DNA from 2 places in the Desulfitobacterium dehalogenans ATCC 51507 genome. Region 1 is predicted to be linked to the other one. Evidence: riboswitches for the same ligand, from Rfam matches in the RefSeq annotation. Region 1 holds a riboswitch; the other holds the start of a gene.

Region 1 (7,986 bases):
CTTACGCACAATGGGGTCACCCAGGAAGCCGGTCCAGGGGGCTACTTTGGGCTCATCGTTGCGCAGATAGTGAAGAATTTCAATCACTTCCGCTGCATAGAGAACGGATTCACCCCAAAGGCGGGCGTTCTCAAAGGTTAATTCTGTTTTGACCTGATTCCGCAGGCGGTTAAGAATAGGTACAAGCTCACCCAGTGTGGTCACCTTTTCTCCGGAGAGACAGGTAATAACCGGAAGGTGGTAAGCGGTGTCCGGATAGCCAACCGTCTGTTCGGGGCCATAGTCTTTAAGGGCACGATTCAAAAGAATCTCTGCATAACTCATGGCCGTAATCGTTCCATCGTAGGCTTTACGGAGTAATTTTTTGGGTTCTTTCGAGGGATCCTTGATCGCATCAGCGTAAATTTGCTCCATGGACATAATCACTTCCTCCTTTCCTTACCACCCTTGGGCAATGGCTGTATTGAATTTTTCAGCAGTTTGCTTATGAATTCTAAGTTTCCAGCTTCTATATTCAAGGGCATTTAAGAGTTTTTGTGCAGCAATCTTTTCATCCACTTCGAAGATGAAGTTGCCGCCAAAGACATCGTGAGCAATTTGGGTCGCAATTCCATAGATGAGATCGCTGCCTTCCAGATAAGGCATGGTGCCTACATGGGTAGGAATGCCCATAGAGACACAATATGAGCCGATAGCTACAGCCTTTTCATGCATTGCTTCGGGAGCAGATGCAGCAAAAGGAACCTTAGGTGTATCAACACCCAGTTCTTTGGCCATAAGCTGAAGTAAATCCATACCACGGCTATTATCCACACAAGATCCAATGTGGAATACCAAGGGTAATTTAGTGGCTAATTGGGGATTGGCTTCTTCGAGTTGTCTGATAAAGCTCTTCAGGCCTTCCCCGGCATATTGGTCCACAGCTTCCGAATTCATTAAGCCCATCTTGGCAAAGGCCCCGGCGGAGCAGCCTGTAGCTACAACAAAGACGTCATTCTTCACCAGTTCTTTAAGAATGGCAACATGGGACTCGTCCTGCTGACGCTTGAGGTTGTTACATCCGGCCATCTGAACAACACCCTTGATCTGTCCGCTCAGTATAGCATCCGTGAGGACTGAGAAGGGACGCTCAGGATTGATCTTGCCAAAAATATCGGTTAAGGCTTCAATGCTGAACCCGGCTACGAGAGAATTACGCTCACTGGAGAGAGAAATCTTTTTGGGATCTCTTCTCTTGTAAGCTTCAATAGCCGTTCTTACCAGCTTTTTAGCATCCTCCATCGCTGTCTCGGAATTAAAGGCTAAGTGCTGGGCACTCGGAATTTTCATAATGGCCTCGGTGGTGATGATTTTGGTGTGATAGCAATCCGCCAACTGTTGAACAGATGGGTAAATACATTGAATATCAACGACCATGGCATCGAGAACACCGGTCAAAATAGCCATTTCCTGAGAAGCGGATGATGTGGCCAGATAGACCCCCTCACGCATGAGCAGCTCATTACCGGTACAACAGATACCGACAATATTGACCCCTTCTGCTCCTACTTTTTGAGCTTCTGCCTTTAACTCACGGGCAGCCCCTACAACCATTTCAGAAAGGACGGGGTTATGGCCATGAACGGCGATATTGACCATTTTCTCATCGATAACTCCCAGGTTCGCTTCGGAAACAATGGGTTCAGGAATTCCAAACAAGACGTCACTGAGATTGGTGCCGATATATTCCCCTACTAAGTCGGAGAGGGCACCTTTTAATCCGCCGAAAATTATATTTACAGGGTCAGCATCAACCCCTTGAGCAGTTTGCGCCATAAGTTCCGTTACCGTACCGTCGATGGAACGGGGCATGATATTGGTATTTCTAAACTTGTTGCGGCGCTGCTCAATTAAGAAGGAGTCAAGGAATGCTGCCGGACGATCTTTATATCTGCCGAAATCTTCATAAGCTAATTCGGCTACGTCACCAAGAATCTCCATATCATCTCTGTTTAACGTCTCTATTCCCAGTTTTTCGGCCAGTTTATGAAGTTTTTCCGGGGACTTAATTTCATAGTCTTTAGTCTTTCCTTCGGCGAGCTCATGCGCCGTGTGAAGTACATGCCTTGCGTGCTCGGAGTGAGACGCTGCTCCTCCTGCAATCATGCGGACAAGATTTCTTGATACTATGGTATAGGCGGTTGCACCGCAAATACCTTTGCTCGCCGGTCCATCATCTGCTTTAACCCGGCAGGGTCCGGCAAGACAAATACGACAGCAAATTCCTTTGTACCCGAAGCCACATTGGGGCTGCTGGGCGACAAAGCGATCAAATACTGTCTCAAGTTTGTTTTCCTGCGCAACCTTCATCATCTCGATGGTCCCTGGGTCTGTCGTGCGCAATGGATTTTTGGGTTCCACCACACGGGGCGCGTTGGAAGGCCGTGAGGTGTGCGTCAAGTCCCGATATCTTGGCATTGTTTAACCTCCTCTTTTTGACCTATAGATTTTTCCACCATGCAATTGTGCTCTCCTATGCTTTATGTATCTCTCCTCTCTATTAATTTTCTATAGATAGATTCTAATTGGGAACCTGGAGCACCCTTTGGAAAAGAAGGAGCATCTGTATGGACAGACATATCAAGCAGCTCTTCACTAAAAGGAATCAAACCGAGTAACTCATCTTCCGTGAATTGTGCTTTGAGAAAATCTTCGTCTTTGGTGGAGCGGATTTTGTTGCCAATCACAGCTACTTTCGGGATCCCCAGTTCTTGAGCAAGCTTCTGAATGACTCGAACAGTATGAGCACTTACCGTACTGGCTTCCGTTACGATGACTAAGACATCAACTCCTTGGGCAGTTCCTCGTGTAAGCTGTTCGATGCCGGCACCCATATCTAAAATGACGGTATCCTGTTCAGAAAGAATCAAGGAATTGACCAAAGCATGCAAAAAGCTGTTCTCCTTGCAATAGCAGGCTGTACCTCCCCCTTTGACATTACCCATACGAAAAAATCGTATAGCACCCACTTGCACGGAGTAATCATCCAAAATATCATCCACCTGGGGATTCAAGGGATAAAAGGCACCGCTTCCGCCCATGCGTTGTTCGATGAGTTCTTTCATATCAACGATGGGACGTAACTGGTTCAAAACATCCTCCGAGATACCTAGAACTGTTCCTAAGCTTGCATCCGGATCAGCATCGACTGCCAGGACTCTCATTCCCCGTTCAGATAAGTAATAAGCCAAATTAGCTGCAAATGTCGTCTTGCCGACTCCACCTTTACCTGAAACTGCAATTTTCATCGACTTCATCTCCTATTTCATCTCAAACTGTGTATAATTTCACAATAATTTTTTCTTCTACATATTCACACTATATGATCATTGTCGATTTTCTTATGACAAAACAATGTATAGTGTATTCTTCATAATTTACTGAATTCCTTCAAAAATTCAGAAAATTTTATTAAATGAACTAGTTATTTTTTTACCAAATAGTTTTAAATTGTGAAATAAAGTTTTAATTATAGTATTCCCTATATTTCCAGTAACTCCTTCTAAAATATGAGTACAATTAAAATTTAAATCTTCAGAATAATGCACAAAAAGCCTCAGCCCCGTATGACAGGGTTGAGACTTTTTATCTGTCCACTAAAGTTAAGAATCAAGACAATGAATCAAGGATTTTCCGATGGCCCCCGTTGCTGCTCCGGTTCTAAAATATTAGTTACCCATTCAATATCATCTAAAGATGTCAAAAGCATATCTTCATCGGAAAAATCGCCAAGTTGTGCAGATTCAAGGGGTTCACCAGGTCTTAGTGTCGGATATTGAACCTTGAAAAACAATCGGCGTGGGATTTTAAACATGGGCTAACACCTCCACAAAAGGCTCTGCCTCTATCATCCCACTATTTATCTTGCCTATACTTCACTTAAAGTATTAAAAATATACTGTCAATTCCTTCTCGGACTAAATAACTTCATCCTTTACTGTCAATGAGGCCAGGGATGGAAAGCAAGGCCAAGTGCCCCCGGACCCACGTGAGTAGCGATGACAGGACCCGCCTCGAAAATTCGAATATCCTGACCCTGGTATTTTTGCGAGAGTTCCTCAGCTATACTGATCGCTTCAGTCTCAGCTCCAACATGAATCACCGCGATCCGATGGGGCTTATTAGAGGATAAGGCTCGTTCAAGCTCTTTATAGGTTCTTTGCAATGCTCGATTTTTTGAGCGCACTTTTTCAAAAACATCAATAATCCCTTCACTGTTAAAGTAGAGAATAGGCTTAATTTGGAGCAAAGTTCCGAAAAGAGCCGAAGCTCCACCAATTCTCCCGCCCCGGTGAAGAAATTCTAATGTGTCGACGATGAAATAAAGTTCGCATAATGGTCGTAATGTGTCCAGCTTTCCCAAAATCTCTTGAGCATTAAACCCTTCCCTTGCCCAATCTGCAGCTGCCCAGGTCAATAAACCTAAGCCTAAAGCTGAAGAACCCGAATCAAAAATGTGGATATTGGCATTTTCCAACAAATCCTTTGCCATGACGGCTGAGGCATAAGTGCCGCTGATCTTTTGAGATAGATGAATACTTATAATTTCGTCATAGCCTTCAGACAACACCGATTTATAAGTTTCCAGGAAAGCACCTACCGCAGGTTGTGAAGTGGTTGAGGAACCGGATATTTTCTCTAGCTTTCCAAAGAATGACCTATTGGTTAAGTCGATTTCTTGAAAAGTTTCGTCGCCAATATTCACATTCAATGTGACAACACGAATATCATATTCCTTAATAATATCACTGGTTAAATATCCCGTAGAATCCATAATTATTGCGGTTTTTTTCAATTTTTCTCCCCCGCTCTTTTATCTGTTTCATTTCGGAAACTCATCTTTATTTTCCAATATACAAATTTAAGTATATCGGAAAACGGACATCCTATCAACTCAAGCATAGATCAAAATAGTGACATGAATACTTAGCATCTTGGTTAAAAGCCTCTGACTCGTCCCTATTCTATAGTATAATATGAAAAAAACCTTGATAGCTTGACAGCTTGTGAGCATTTTGTTATATTATAAAATGTTCGATAAAACGGGGTATAGCGCAGTTTGGTAGCGCGCCTGCTTCGGGAGCAGGAGGCCGTGGGTTCAAGTCCCGCTACCCCGACCATTGAATAGAGCTTAGAGCGTGTACTATCCCTCATAGGATTAGGACACGCTTTTTTTAGAAATAATTATCATAATAGATTATCCCATCAATGTCACTTGGAGGCTAAACTATGTTGCAGGGAAAAAAGACCTTTCTCCGTCCACTTGAGCCCGATGATATCCCTATTTATCATAAATGGTATAATGACCAAAACGTTAATTATTGGGCAAACGCCGCCTGGCCTTTAAGCACAATGCTTAGTGAAGAAGACATCGAAGAACGCTTTTTTACTCCGAATAAAGATTGCGGCCGCTATATCATTCTCAATGAAGAGCAAGAACCCATCGGGACTATAGGCTATCGGGAGGTTAACATTCCAGCCCGCTCAGCAGTCCTGTTCATAATCATTGGAGAACGTGACTATTGGAGTCGGGGCTATGGTACGGACGCTTTAAAGGTGCTTATAAACTATCTTTTTTATCAATGGAATTTTCATCGCTTGAGTCTTGATTTATGGGACGGAAATCTGCGTGCTTTGAAGGCTTATGAGAAACTCGGTTTTAAGGTTGAGGGAAGGTTAAGAGAAGCACGATTTGTATTAGGTGAGTATCACGATGCCATCCTCATGGGGTTGCTGCGGGATGAATATGTACAGCACCATCCACCTCACCCCCCTGAAACGGTCTAAATTTCCTCTGGGGGTTGAATTCATTAATAACTTGGAGTATTATAGATTCAGTAATTGAATACCTCTGGGGATTGGTGAAACTCCATACCGGCGGTCAAGCCCGCGAGCCACTATGGCAGATCTGGTGTAATTCCAGAGCCGACAGTAAAGTCTGGATGAGAAGAGGAAATTTAAGTGCTTATTGCGCTTTTTATTTGCTGTGATTTTCGATGCCCCAGAGGATGAACTCTGGGGTTTTTTCATATGGTTTTATGGCAAAACTAAACAAAACCAACTCAAGGATGAGAAACGGTGGCGATCACATGGAACTAGATAATCATTACATGTCTCGGGCTCTGGAATTAGCAGCCCTGGCCATGGGGAGGACCAGTCCTAATCCCCTCGTCGGATGTGTCATCGTTAAAGATGGTGCTATCGTAGGAGAAGGGTATCATCAAAAAGCCGGCACTCCCCATGCAGAAGTCCACGCTCTAAAAGCAGCCGGGAAACATGCCCAAGGAGCCACGGCATATGTCACTTTAGAGCCTTGTTCTCATTTCGGGAAAACCCCTCCCTGTGCCGACGCACTGATTAAGGCCGGAATAGAACGGGTAGTAGTATCTATGGTGGATCCTAATCCCTTAGTAGGTGGGCAAGGGGTCGCCCGTTTGCGGGAAGCCGGTATCCAGGTTGATGTCGGACTTAAAGAAAAGGAAGCCAAGTCTTTAAACAAGGGCTTTCTTAAAGAAATTCAAACCGGACTGCCTTTTCTCCTCTACAAATCGGCTTTAACGCTTGATGGCAAAATAGCAACGGAATCAGGGGACTCAAAATGGATCACCAATGAAGCATCCCGTGCTTATGTCCACCAGTTGCGCAATCGGTTCGATGTGATTATGGTGGGCAGTGAAACCGTGCTGCATGATGATCCTGCTTTGAATTGCCGGGTTGATGAAGGCCGTGACCCGGTACGCTTGATAGTGGATGGAGAATTGAAAATTCCTCTTCAATCTGCAGTACTTACTTCCTCCTGCTCGGCACCTTGTATTATCGCAACCAGTGCCTCTGCCCCGCTGGATAAACTGAATGCATTGCAAAGTATAGAGAATGTAGAGGTTTGGAAATATGACTCACCCCGTTATGTCCCTTTAAGGCACCTGCTCGGGGATTTAGTGAAACGAGGTTGGAACTCTGTGTTGCTAGAGGGCGGTGGTGGGCTGGCGGGCTCCCTTCTCCACGACCAACTTATCGATGAAGTAGAGTTTATCTATGCACCAAAGCTCATAGGAGGCAAGGGTCCTTCCCCTCTGACCGGATTGAATCTTCCTTTGATGACACAGGCTATTCCTTTAGAATTCTTAGAGATCAATGGAGGAACCGGAGATCTTCGGGTTCGAGCTAAGGTAAATTATTCAGATTAAGAAGTTAAGAGAGGTGAGTCAACATGTTTACTGGTATCATCGAGGAATTAGGTAAGGTAACCGATCTAAAGATTCTTCCCGATTCCGCTCAGTTAACCCTGGAAGGCACTAAAGTCCTCCAAGGAACCCAAATCGGGGATAGTATCGCCGTTAACGGGATATGTCTCACTGTGGTGAAGATGCAGGGAAATTTATTTACCGTGGACGTCATGGCTGAAACTTTAAATAAGACCAATCTTAAAGAATGCAGTCGAGGAACACGGGTAAACTTAGAACGAGCCCTTCAGCTTTCCACTCGCTTGGGCGGCCATCTGGTGAGCGGTCATGTGGACGGAATTGGCACCATTCAAAAGATTACCCCGGTGGGAATCGCTCGGGTCTTTGAAATCAAAGCTTCCTCTGAACTCTTAAACTATGTTTTACCCAAAGGCTCTATTGCCATTGATGGAATTTCACTTACCGTAGTGGATGTTCTTCCTCAAGCTTTTACCGTATCCCTAATCCCCCATACTCGCCAGGAAACCACTCTAGGCTTTAAGGGTGTGGGAGACATGGTTAACCTCGAGACCGACATTATCGGAAAATATGTGGCACGATTCATGGAGAAAAAAGAAGCCCCTAAAAAAGATTTATCTATGAGTTTCTTATCCGAAAACGGATTCATCTAGTTTAGAGTTTGTGGAGGAGTGATTAAAATGAAATTTCAATTTAACACCATTGAAGAAGCCATCGCAGACATTCGCGAAGGTAAAATGATTGT
Region 2 (7,986 bases), 750 kb from region 1:
CTGGCAAAGAAGAAGGTGCCGATGACCAAGCAAACCACCGTCAATCCGACAATGGCGGCAAAATTGACAGCCGGATTCAACATCACCACACTGCCATATTCCGGTGTGCCCCTATACACCACCGCCCGCACCAAGTCAAGGCAGTAGGTCATGGGCATCATCCGGCTCAAAACCTGCAAAACCCCGCTGGAATGATTAATGGGGATAATCGCGCCCGACAAAAACATTTGCGGCATGGTGATTAGCATAACTGCCATGTTCGCAGTCTTTCTGTTTTGAATCAGCCCAATCAGAATCATGGCCAACGCCCCGGCCGAAAGACAGATTAAGGGGGATAGCGCCAAAATCAGCAACAGCTGGGGGATCGGTAGAGTAATGCCCATGAAGAACCCAACAATCAGCGTTCCCGCCATATCTTCAAGTCGATAAAAAGTCTGCCATCAAGACCTGATTGCTCCTTGATGACAGACTTTTATTTTGATTAATACCCCAGGGATTTTCCACAATAATTTTTCGAAGTCATTAGGCTTGCAGGTAAATTTCAATTCTTTCCTTGCCACCGCCCAAATTGTTTCTTTTCATCCAGGTTGGAATCAATGAGTTGGTTTATTTTGCTCATAAGCTCAGGAAAGATCTCCGAAATATTCCCCTTCCAAAAGAAATCCACCCTGGCTTTTTCTTTCGTGATGTTTGCACCGATTTTTTCAGGATGGTCATACCCCTGATAAACCAGCTCTAAAACAAGTTCAGCCGCAAAATGTAGTTTCATCAATCGATATCTTTTGTCCCAATCGATTTTTACCATAACATTTTGATTCTGTTTCAAATCATGGTTTCCCACAAGTGTATAGAAGATTTCTTTTCCGTCTTTCCGCGCTTCTACTATTTCAAATCCACCTATCGTTCCCGAGTCAGATTGTTGCCCTCCGGAAAAGGCAAAACACCTTCTTAACAGCCATATTACCCCTCTTTTCTTCTAAGATGTCCACACCAGCCTGGGTATGGCTACTTAGCTTTGACGTATTCAATGGCCTCCTTGCCGGTTATGTGTTCGACATCAATGGCAATAAGATGAGCTCGGGTACATCCGGTTATTTCTTTATGTTTGGCTTCTTCTGACTGATCCCCTGAATACTTTTCAACCAAAGCCTTAAAAGCTTCCAGCCATTCATCACCTTCTACAATTCTTGTTTTGCCAAAAGCTATAACACTACGGAAATAGGTCGTATATTCTTTACTTACTATCGTATCTTCATCTATTACTGAAAAAGACACCTTCGGGTTCTTCGCAATAGCATCGATTTTATGTCCAGCTTTTGCAGAATGAAAATAGATTTTGTCATTAAAATAAACATAGCTTAGGGGAACAGCATAAGGATAATCTTCATCACCTAAGCACGCCAGGACGCCATTTGTGCATCTGTCCATGACAGCCACAGTATCTTCCCTTGATAATAATTGCTTACTTCTTCTCATTTCTCTAAACATTAGTATTTCCTCTCTTCATCCCATCCTGGGTAGCGATCGCAATTACCCCGGCTGCCGGCAATTTCAGCCCAGGTTTCTCAATATCTCATGGTAGCGTTTTGTCGCTAAGTCGCTCGGTTCTCCTTTTTTACAGAAAGCAAGCCCTGTTAATCCCCGATTCAGCCGTTCCACTACAATTTTGCCCTCAACCAACTTTGATTGCAAAACCTCCAGCGCCTCCGCAAACCGCTTGTCCTTTTTGGCTCTGTCATAAAAGGAAAGTACGTAAACATAAACAAAAATATTGTAACTGGCAAAGGGATACTCAGCCTGCATAAACAGAGTCCCAATTCCATAATGACATGGCCCGAGGGGCTTACGTATCCTCCAATGCTCCAGCAGAAATTCCACTGCTTCATCAAGAGCCGGCTCTGTATTAAGCAGCTCTGTAAAGCGAAACGCGTTCAAAGCTGTCAGCGTCGGGCCGGGATTTGAATACTCCGTTTCCGGACCTTTCCCGTAACTGAACTTATTGCATCGCCACCCTCCGTCGCTTTGCTGAATATTTAAAAGGTAATCAAAGGTTTTTTGGAGTCTTGAATCAGACGCATACCCTAAGTGACAAAGAACATTAACGGCATTAATGGTGTTACAGGGGTATATGGCACCCTGTGGGGACAACTTGAATCGCCCATCCTCACGCCAGGAACTGAAAAAAAGACCGGCAATCTCCTTCAGCACCGGTTCAGATGGCTCCACGCCCAATTCCAGCAACATATGGGCACAATTTAGGGTGGAATACGGACTTCCTTTACAAAGACGTTTGTCAGGAGTCGTCCAGAAATCCGCACCGTTATCATAACGTTTGGCCAATATCGCGTTAACATCATCCTCATATTGTTTGATCACTGCCATCTCTGCCACCTCCTACTCCAATCGTTTCTTCAGGGTCTTTTCCATCTCTATAAAAACATATCAGTCAATGCTATCTTCAAGCCCCTAGAAGGAATTCTCATGATAACTCTCCATTTTAGCTATATATATTCCTATTATGCATGATTTTGGTTAATCTATCAATTTCTTCTTAAGATTAGCTAATCTCCTGACGATGGAACTATTTTTAATAAATTTAAGCAACGCTTGAAAAATCCGAACGGATATATTCTAGAAATGGACAAAAAAAGATAATATTTTAATATTATTTCCTTTTTAGAAACGTAGCAGTGAGAAAATCATGTATAATTAAGAGACATTATATTCGGATTGGGAGGAGTACAATGGGAATCGGTGTACTGTTAGAAGAACTTATCTGTATAGCACAAACATCTAAAACTGATTTTGCAATAAGTATGAATATGACACCAAGTGGATTGAGCAAAATCCTGACAGGGAAAAGGCTGCCTCTTTTCAAAGAAAAAAGAGCATTCTGCAGGCAAGCCGCTAATTACTTCGCCGAAGCTATATATTGTCTGGGGTGTTATTTAAAATTCGAGAATATTTTTCCGGTCATCTATGATTTCAGTTCGAAATATGAATTGGAAACGTTTTTGGCCCATGCGTTAGAATACGAATTGGATAAAGGATTGTCCACAGAAAATGACATAAATCTGGACTATCCAGAAAGAGAAACAAGCTTTCTGGGGAAAAAGACCATTTTGAATATGCTTTGTGTGATTGTTTCAGATTCCATCGTAAATGAGAATACTCCCTTAGAGCTTTACAGTACTCTGCCTCTGTTCAGCCGACGGTATTCCGATATTTTTCGTCGAATTAAAATAATAAACTCAAAAAAGCAAAAAAATATCTCCTTCAATCACTTCTTTGATATGCCATCCTTTGAGGCCACATACGAGGAATACGATATTGACGCTCTTTCATCTATCGTCAAAGCGCAGCAGTATCTTGATTTGAATTTATGGAAAATCACAAAAGAGATAGATTCTACCTTTTTGTTATTAAAAGGACAATTCCTCTTGCTTTTCAGCATTCAGATGGATGGGACACCCCTCATGGTACTCATCATTCATAAAGGTTATTTAACCGTGTTTTTCAATTCCCTTATGAAAAAGAACGTAAAAAAAATCAGCTATAACAGAAATGAAGTTATTTCCGCCTTAGAAGCTGATCCTTCACTCATCGATAAGCTGACTGATAGGCATATTGATGCCGTGTATAATTTCATATCCATAGGATATTTGATTGAACAGAAAGAATTGGAAACTATAGAAAGCAAAGAAATCGTAAAGAAGAGCATTCTGAAACTTTTTAACGATATCCTTTTAAAAGAGACTACTTTTTTTGTAACGATAGATGCCATGATGAGTATTTACGCCACGGGTAAGGCCATTGTACCTCTCCTTGGTGCTGTTGATCTTGCACCTGAGCAACGCATCCCCTACCTTAAACGGTTTGAGTCATATATCAATGAAAAAAGCCATGATAAAATCAGGATTGTGAACAGCGAACCTCCTAAAGTCGCGGTGCTCTGTTCACAGGGGTTAAGCCTGCTTTATTGGATTGACCATGACTATAAGTCCGAAAAAATACATTGTTTTGAAACGGATATGCTCAACAATCTATTGAACAGCGAAGTGGCAGGGAGTACTCAGACAATCATGGATTTCAGCTCCGATTTATGGAAATATTATATTGATGAGTTATCAAAGACCAAAATCCATAACGTGCAATAGATAGAAGGTATTCCTCCATCTCTTTAATACACCTCCGTTTATTTCAAAATTAATGGCAACACCATAAGTGCAACAATTAAAATAATAAGCATGCCAATAGCCATTAAACTTTTTGGATTTCCAAAATTCAAAGTATAGCCCATTCCAAATCGCTTTTCTACAAAAAGAGATGGGTCGTTTTTGTTGCAGTATAGAAATCCACCGAGCCAATAACGGTCGTCATCCACCGTATTTACCAGCGCATCATCCGTTGTTTTCAATCGGCTTCCGCCCTGACCTACTTTTACCGCAAGATAAATGCAGATAATAAATGTAGCAACCAAAAAACCAATCGGCAAAAACATCATCAATTTTTCATTTAAGATGGTTAGCATGGAAAGCTGAATGCAGGTAAACATCAGCATTACCAGAAACCCGATGACAAACAAAGTAATGCTCATGACACCACGGAAAGCGCTGCTTCTCTTAAAATCCCGCTGACGCTTGGATGTGCCGATGGCAAGGTTGATTCCTGCAAACAGCAAACCCATTAGAAGTTGCATCACCGGCATTAGGGCAAAGGTTCCGACGGATTTTGCAGCATAGCGGTCCACCTCGCCGGCAATATTATAATGCATAGGAATTTGTTCAGGCAGAGATGGGTATTTCAGCACCGATGCAAAAACGGTGATAGCAATGACAACAAGATACAAAAGGTACCACGCAGTACGGATGGTTTTATCGGATTTTTCGCTGATTTCTGCGACTGTCTTAGTTTCAATTTCCCAGTCGCTATTTTGTTTAATAGCCTTAATCTTTGTACGCATAGAGAAATATACCAGTATGCTGATTATAAAATACAAAAACAGGCCGCCGGTCTGAATCCACATTGTATTTTCTGCCGATGTCCAGATATAACAGAGAGAGCTTCCGATTCCCAAGATCAAGCCTGCCCAAAGACAGCCTATACTGTAATTGCGCCTTAATGTTTTCAACTGTGGATTGTAATATTCACTTTCTGGAACAGAAATACCAAAGCAGATGTTTCTCCGTACAAAATAAGGAGTAAAGGCCGTGACAAGCACAACAAGAAGCCAGGAGAGTCCCATAACTCCAATAATAAAATTCAAACTATTATTCATGATGGTTTCCTCCTTCTATACTTTTCTCCCAGAGATCCTTCATTAAAGCTGCAAACCGTTCTTCACCAATATCTCGGGCACGAAGCTCAATGACAATGGGCAAGAGAAGTTTCTCAAAGACCGACAAATCCTCTTTATTCAACTTTGGCGGACTGCAAATCTCGGCACCTTTGCTTCGATGAATTTTGATATACCCTTCGTCACAAAGCATCTCATATACCTTTCGCACTGTATGAAGGTTGATCCCCAGGTCACTTGCAAGCTGCCGGATCGATGGTAAATTATCTCCTTCATGTAGTTCTCCAGATAAAATTCCACTTACAATGGCTGTTTTCAATTGCTTATAAATCGGAATTGAACTGTGCATATCAATTTCGATTAACATTAATATGCCCCCTTCACATGTATGTTATATATCGACTATAACACATATAATGAGGATTCACAATCTCATTTTATTTCCAATTTTTCCCATCCCCATACATAGCTTGAACCCTTATCTATTCTACAGATATGTCTTTTTCTTTTTCTTTTTCTTTTTCTTTTTCTTTTTCTGACATTTTATCATCCCCTTTCAGAAGTAAAAAAAATCGCCCTTCAGTTTCGATTGAAACCAAAAGACATATCTTCTAAGCCGGCCTGATGTCGGTACTAGAATTTCCAATATATTTATCCTTGCACCTTGATTGGTTTTAACTTATAAAAAATTTATCTACCACTAAGAATAATTTTGTGCTATACTTTTTTTCAGTTGAATATGAACCTTCGAGGTAGGGTGAAATTCCCGACCGGCGGTAATGATTGCCTGTGCAATCCAGCCCGCAACTCAGTGCAGCATATTGCAGCATTGACTGACTTGGTGAAACTCCAAGGCCGACGGTATAGTCCGGATGGGAGAAGGTACAAACTGGATTAGACCAAGCGGTCATATTTCTGGTTGTATGTATATGCCTTGAGGAAACATTATCTCCTTGAGGCATTTTTTAATTCTATCACATCAGAAGGCTTTTATTCTAAACACCAATTCACTAATGGAGGATTTTTAAATGTTACAATCAAAGAAAGAATCAAATAGAGGCATATGGTTAATTGCCCTCGGAGCGGCCTTGTGGGGACTCGACGGTGTCCTCATTGTAGCCTTACTACAACATGTAACATCTTCTCAGATAGTATGGTTGGAGCACCTGTTATTATCCTTATTCGCCGTACCTGTGCTCCTACTGAAGCGTCATGAGCTGAAACGACTCAATCCTGGGGACTGGCTCGCTCTTTTATTTATCGCATGGGGCGGATCGGCTTTAGCCTCGATTTTGTTTACCGCCGGATTTACTTACGGCAATCCAAATGTCGTCCTTCTCCTGCAGAAAGTTCAGCCCATCTTTGCTATTCTTCTCGCCTCCTGGTTGCTCAAGGAACGCATGCGAAAAGACTTCTATGCTCTATTTGTTGCAGCACTTATAGGCGCTTATCTACTTACTTTTGGTTTGCACATGCCAACTTCCGGAGTCAGCTCCTCAGAGCTTATCGGATCATTATGTGCCATCGGTGCAGCCGCGCTATGGGGCGGATCGACTGTTATGGGAAAGCGTCTTGTCGGAAAATTGTCGTTCACGACCTTAACCGCACTTAGATTTGCTATAGCTCTGCCACTATTAACCATCATTGTATTTGCACAGCACCCGAACTGGGCTAATATCGGTCAGGCTCTCAGCCTGGCTCCGGTCTGGGCGAACCTGTTATTCCAGACTCTCGTGCCAAGTCTTATAAGTCTATTGCTCTATTACCGCGGGTTAAATGGTGTGCGAGCCTCTTATGCCACCATCGCCGAACTCGCATTCCCTGCAACCGGCCTACTTTTGAACTGGTTTATTCTGCACCAAACCATAGATCTAGGGCAATGGATTGGGTTTGCCATAGTCTGGCTTGCTGTACTGCAATTATCTCGGATGCCTAACGATCCTAAGTCAACGGTGAAAACTTCCGACGGAGCGAACTTCGCCAGCTTATAACATTTTCTCCAAACCGCTTTCTAAACATTAAACGGCTAATGGGGTGATCGATTGTACCCCCTTAGCCGTTTTTATTTTCATTCTAATAAAAGAGGCAATATTGCATAATTACCATTTCTTATTATTTCATTTAATTTAAAATTTACAGGTTCTTTAAAAAGTGGTCCATCGTATACAAAGGTGTGGTATTCTCCCTCTTCTCCACAAATGTCTGCACCTTCGGCTACAATTTCTGCCATAAGGTCTTTGGTTAAGGTTCTTCCTAGAAACCTTTCACTAAGCCTGGATGAATCCACAACAGTTATAACAGCTTTAAAACCACTTTCTATAAATTCGTAAACCAATTCTTTTCTACTTTCATTCCAAAGTGGAAATATACTTTCTATCTTAGCAACTTTACAACGAGCATCACACCAATCGTAATGAGCCTGGATATCAATATCACCAAAAACACAAGCATTAATGCCATTGTCTTTTAGTTTTAAGAGTGCCTTTTCAAAATCTTTAGTATAGTCATCACCCACTCCTGTTTTTACAAGTTCTAAAGGGATATCCATAAGCTGTGAAACTCTATTCAAAACCTCTACTGGAACCCCATGAAACCATGAACGACCGGCGTTCTTGTTATAAGTAGTCAGTAAACTTACCGGCTCACACCCACTCTTTATAGCTCGATACAGCGCAAGTACACTATCCTTT

What was found. A riboswitch is a leader RNA that binds a small molecule or an ion and turns the genes downstream of it on or off. The one in region 1 is predicted to bind FMN.
Region 2: it holds a riboswitch for FMN, as region 1 does, so the genes downstream of both, DESDE_RS07345 (DMT family transporter) here and ribD (bifunctional diaminohydroxyphosphoribosylaminopyrimidine deaminase/5-amino-6-(5-phosphoribosylamino)uracil reductase RibD) in region 1, are expected to answer to the same signal.

What each region holds. Positions count from the first base shown of each region.
Region 1 is NC_018017.1:2,272,473-2,280,458, forward strand. Features, by position in the region: gene acsB (acetyl-CoA decarbonylase/synthase complex subunit alpha/beta) at 1-420, opposite strand, end outside; gene cooS (anaerobic carbon-monoxide dehydrogenase catalytic subunit) at 439-2,457, opposite strand; gene DESDE_RS10990 (ATP-binding protein) at 2,520-3,287, opposite strand; gene DESDE_RS10995 (hypothetical protein) at 3,662-3,853, opposite strand; gene DESDE_RS11000 (DegV family protein) at 3,980-4,834, opposite strand; tRNA gene DESDE_RS11005 (tRNA-Pro) at 5,083-5,159, shown strand; gene DESDE_RS11010 (GNAT family N-acetyltransferase) at 5,269-5,826, shown strand; FMN riboswitch at 5,883-5,997, shown strand; gene ribD (bifunctional diaminohydroxyphosphoribosylaminopyrimidine deaminase/5-amino-6-(5-phosphoribosylamino)uracil reductase RibD) at 6,129-7,226, shown strand; gene DESDE_RS11020 (riboflavin synthase) at 7,250-7,894, shown strand; gene DESDE_RS11025 (bifunctional 3,4-dihydroxy-2-butanone-4-phosphate synthase/GTP cyclohydrolase II) at 7,922-7,986, shown strand, end outside.
Region 2 is NC_018017.1:1,518,096-1,526,081, reverse strand. Features, by position in the region: partial or broken gene DESDE_RS07380 (ABC transporter permease) at 1-413, opposite strand, end outside; gene DESDE_RS21075 (alanyl-tRNA editing protein) at 542-826, opposite strand; gene DESDE_RS07370 (pyridoxamine 5'-phosphate oxidase family protein) at 1,006-1,488, opposite strand; gene DESDE_RS07365 (prenyltransferase) at 1,552-2,382, opposite strand; gene DESDE_RS07360 (hypothetical protein) at 2,745-4,157, shown strand; gene DESDE_RS07355 (DUF1648 domain-containing protein) at 4,196-5,278, opposite strand; gene DESDE_RS07350 (GntR family transcriptional regulator) at 5,271-5,663, opposite strand; FMN riboswitch at 6,036-6,184, shown strand; gene DESDE_RS07345 (DMT family transporter) at 6,325-7,287, shown strand; gene DESDE_RS07340 (Dph6-related ATP pyrophosphatase) at 7,365-7,986, opposite strand, start outside.